One region of the Gorillibacterium sp. CAU 1737 genome, then DNA from elsewhere that is predicted to be linked to it. Evidence: riboswitches for the same ligand, from Rfam matches in the RefSeq annotation. Region 1 holds a riboswitch; the other holds the start of a gene.

Region 1 (2,197 bases):
TCGTCTGGAAGAAGCTGCGCACACCGGCCGATGCCCTGCGAGAGGGGCTGTATGGGGGCGGGAGCTTCGGCATTGCTCCTGTCCTGACACAATCGGGGGTCTTTCGCCCTCAGCCGAAGCCATATGCAATTGAGAATCTTTATGCCGCAGGCGCGTCCGTTCACCCAGGCGGGGGCATTCCCATCGTGATGCAGGGAGCCCGCCTGGCCGTCAACCAGATGCTAAAGGAGATGAAATCATGAACGAACCGAGATTGCCCATGCACGTCCTGTACAAGTGTGAGGAGATGATTCGCGTCGGTTCCTCGTCGTTTTATCGAGCCTTCGACGGTCTTCCCAGCCCGAACAAGCAGGCGGTGCACGTCATCTATGCGTTTTGCCGCCTGATCGATGACAGCGTGGACGAGCCGGAGAAGTCTCCATACAGCATCCATGAGCTGCGCTCCCTTTTCCTATCACTGGAGCAGGCGGAGGGACATTTCATATGGCCGGTGTTGCGTTGGCTCTTCGCCACCTTCCCGCATCTGAAGCCCGAGCCGTTTCTGGCGCAAATGGAGGGACAGCTTCGCGACCTCTCGTTTACCCATTACGAGACGATGGAGCAATTGGAGGAGTACTGCTACCTCGTTGCCGGAACGGTTGGGGAGATGCTCTTGCCGGTGCTGCGCGAGGATGATACAGAGGAAGCCCGCATAGCGGGAATTGCCCTTGGAAAGGGAATGCAGATCGTCAACATCATCCGGGATGTTGGAGAAGATAGGGAACGCGGACGGCGCTATCTTCCGCTGGAGCTGTTGGCGAGGCACGGGTATTCGGAACAGGAGCTGGAGGAGGGCATCGTGAACGATGCATTCGTCGCCATGCTGCAAGAGCTCAAGCAGACGGCCCTCCGTTGGTTCCGCGAAGGCTTGGCTAACGTGGATACGTACCCGCCGGCGAGCGGGATGGCGGTCGAGCTGGCTGCTGCATTCTATGCAGCGATTCTGGATGAAGTGGAAGCGGGAGGCTGCGATGTGTTCCGACGCCGGGCGATCGTCAGCGATGAGGCGAAGCTGCGTATGTTTCAGCGCACGGCCGTACGGTATGCGGATGTCATCCGCGGTATGAATCGGGCGGTAGGGTCCTGATGTCCTTTTCAAGAAAATTCCAAGGAAAGGCCTCGGTAAATCCCCTTGACGGGCGGTGCATTTTTCAGTACAGTTAGAGTAATTTTTAGGACAATTGCATATCGAACGTTGCTCTTATCAAGAGTAGGTGGAGGGACTAGCCCGATGACACCCGGCAACCGGCAACCTGACGCGTGAAGCGAAGGGACGCACGGTGCTAATTCTTGCAGGACGCGCAAGCTGCGTGGATCTGAGAGATGAGAGAGGATACGCCCACATTTTTTGTGACCAAGCGGCCTTTCTCTATGGAGAAAGGCCCTTTTTTATACCAAAGGAGGAGTGAAGCAAGTGCCGATTAAAGTACCCGATCATCTGCCCGCGAAGGAAATCCTCAACGGGGAAAACATTTTTGTTATGGATGAGACTCGGGCTTTCCATCAAGACATCCGTCCCCTGAAGATTGTCATCTTGAATCTGATGCCGAACAAGGAGACGACCGAGACCCAATTGCTTCGCCTCCTCGGCAATACTTCGCTTCAAGTCGATGCCGTTCTGCTGCACCCGAAGACCCATCAATCCAAGAACACCTCGACCGAGCATCTTGAAGCCTTTTACAAAACCTTTGAGGACATTCGCCACCGCTACTTCGACGGGATGATCATCACGGGAGCGCCGGTGGAAACCTTGGATTTTGAAGAGGTCAACTACTGGGATGAGCTGAAGGAGATCATGGATTGGGCGAGGAGTCACGTCACGTCAACCCTCTACATCTGTTGGGCGGCGCAGGCGGGCCTCTATCACCACTTTGGCGTACCCAAGCACCCCCTTCCGGAAAAGATGTTCGGCGTGTTCCCGCACACGATCACCCGACGCAACGTAAAGCTCCTGCGCGGCTTCGATGATTGGTTCTATGTCCCGCAGTCCCGCCATACGGAGGTTCGCCGCGAGGACATCGAGCAGGTGCAGCAATTGGAGATTCTATCGGAATCCGAAGAATCGGGGGTCTACCTGGTCTCCGCGAACAACGGACGTGAAATCTTCGTTACGGGCCATTCTGAATATGATCCGCTGACGCTGAAATGGGAATACGAC
Region 2 (2,197 bases), on a different contig from region 1:
GGTGAGGTCAGGAAGAGAAAAATTCCGAGAGGCAGGCCGAGCAGGATGGTAAAGAGAAGCGAGAAGAGCAGCATGAGTAGAGTGGCGACAAGTCCCTCGCCAATCTGCGGCCAAGGAATGTTCGAGAAGGTAATCGCCAGTCCGACCGAGAGGAATCCGGTTGTCATAAGCGCTCCACCTCCACTCCGCGGGCAAGAAGGAGCCGGATGGCTTCTTCAACCTGCTCCGTTGTGCCGTTCAGCTCGACGACCAGCTGACCGTACGGCGTATCCTTCATGCGGGAAATCGTTCCTTGCAGGATGGCAAAGGAGACGTCCGCCTCGCGCATGCTCTCATAGAGAACCGGCTCGTAGGTCTTCTCGCCGATGAAGGTGATGCGCACGATGTTCCGCGTTCCCGCGGCTTTCTCGTGCTTCAGCACCTCCCGAAGCTCCGCTGAATCTTCGACCTGCTCGATGAACTCGCGGGTCGTCGGATGCTGCGGCTTCAGGAACACGTCGAGCACTCGTCCGGTCTCGACGATTTGCCCGCTCTCGATGACGGCGAGCCGGTCGCACACCGCCCGGATGACCTGCATCTCGTGCGTGATGAGCACGATGGTGAGGCCGAAGCGGCGGTTGATGTCCCGCAGCAGGGCGAGGATCGAGGCGGTGGTCTGCGGATCGAGAGCCGAGGTGGCTTCGTCGCACAAGAGCACCTTCGGATCTGCGGCAAGCGCCCGAGCGATGCCGACCCGCTGCTTTTGTCCGCCGGACAGCTGGGCCGGGAATTTGGTTCGATGCTCCTCGAGGCCGACGAGCTGGATCAGCTCGCTCACACGCCGGTCAACTTCCTCCTTCGGGCGCTTCGCGAGGCGAAGCGGGAAGGCGATGTTGTCCTGGACGGTGGCGGAGGAGAGCAGGTTGAAATGCTGGAAGATCATGCCGATCTTGCGGCGCTCCTGCTGCAGCTCCTTCGCGGTCAGGGTGGTGAGATCAGTCTCTCCGACGATCACCCGCCCCCCAGTCGGCCGCTCGAGGAGATTGATACATCGCACGAGCGTGCTCTTGCCGGCGCCCGAGTGGCCGATGATGCCGAAGATTTCTCCAGGCTCAATCGCCAGATTGATGTCGGCAAGCGCGGGAACGGTCTTGCTGCCAACGGTATAACTTTTGTGAAGCTGCTCTAGGCGGATCAAGGGCGGGCCATCCTTTCCTATAGTATGGTAATCCCATTGAAATTGATGGAATTATAAAAAGACGAGGTCCAAACGAAGGCGCAAGCTCCGGGTTTGCCCGGAAAATCGGAATGCTCCGAAGGGCAGGCCAAGTGCTCGGCGGGTCTTCTTCAACAAAAAAAGGCTCCTTTTTCTTATGAAAAAGGGCCTTGGAACGGTTGCAGTTCGGGTCCCTTCTCATTTGCCGGAGTCGATCACTCCGAAGGAATTGGCACCAATTTTCTCGTCCAGAAGAACGAGACGGTTGCCGGGCATCATCGGGCCTTTCCCTCCGCCACTCTTAATAAGAAGAACCAAGCTATTCAGTTGGATTTACTATAGATTGGAGTATATAACACCGCCTTGCAATCTGTCAACGGGTGTTATGGAGGGAATGAGGGTGGCAAATGCTAGAAGTGACATGAGTGAGCATTTATACGGCTTTTTCTCGTTGAGAGCCTTGGGTCAGAGAACCCGTCGATGCTTCATGAAGCTAATGGGCAGGAAGACTCCAAAATATAGTAGAATTCAATGGAGTAGGATTTAAATTGAGGTATGCGTTGGAAGGAACAGCCCTATTATAAGTGGCAGTCAGCCCGAGGTGAACGAATGAATTTTAGATGTGAGTGTGGGCAAAGAATACACGATAACACGGACTATTTATCCTATAAGGGATATTTGCTGTCTGACCAAGATCAGTTTGATCTCTTCGACGAGATTGACGATGCGATTGAGAACTCGGGGCCGTCTTCAAGGGATAAAGAAGAAGCTTCCATGAGAATCCGGTCCTTGCTGTCCGCCCTTTTAAAAACGGTTTATCAGTGTTCGAATTGTGGAAATATCTTCATTAATGATGATCTTCATAGGCTAGACATGTTCAGGAGGGCCAATCCAGGGAATCAGAACTTATTAGAGTCAGCTTTAGGGGACAAGTGGAGAGGGTTTCTCTATGCGGATTGGAAAGATAAAGTTCCCGATTGGCAATCTTCCAATGGAACTCTG

The links. A riboswitch is a leader RNA that binds a small molecule or an ion and turns the genes downstream of it on or off. The one in region 1 is predicted to bind S-adenosylmethionine.
Region 2: linked by a shared signal. The riboswitch ahead of AAFN83_RS08695 (methionine ABC transporter ATP-binding protein) and the one ahead of metA (homoserine O-acetyltransferase MetA) in region 1 are both predicted to bind S-adenosylmethionine.

The regions. Positions count from the first base shown of each region.
Region 1 is NZ_JBDQQO010000001.1:67,809-70,005, forward strand. It holds gene AAFN83_RS00310 (phytoene desaturase family protein) at 1-242, shown strand, start outside; gene AAFN83_RS00315 (phytoene/squalene synthase family protein) at 239-1,126, shown strand; SAM riboswitch class I at 1,238-1,369, shown strand; gene metA (homoserine O-acetyltransferase MetA) at 1,454-2,197, shown strand, end outside.
Region 2 is NZ_JBDQQO010000003.1:287,001-289,197, forward strand. It holds gene AAFN83_RS08690 (methionine ABC transporter permease) at 1-167, opposite strand, end outside; gene AAFN83_RS08695 (methionine ABC transporter ATP-binding protein) at 164-1,177, opposite strand; SAM riboswitch class I at 1,391-1,506, opposite strand; gene AAFN83_RS08700 (hypothetical protein) at 1,751-2,197, shown strand, end outside.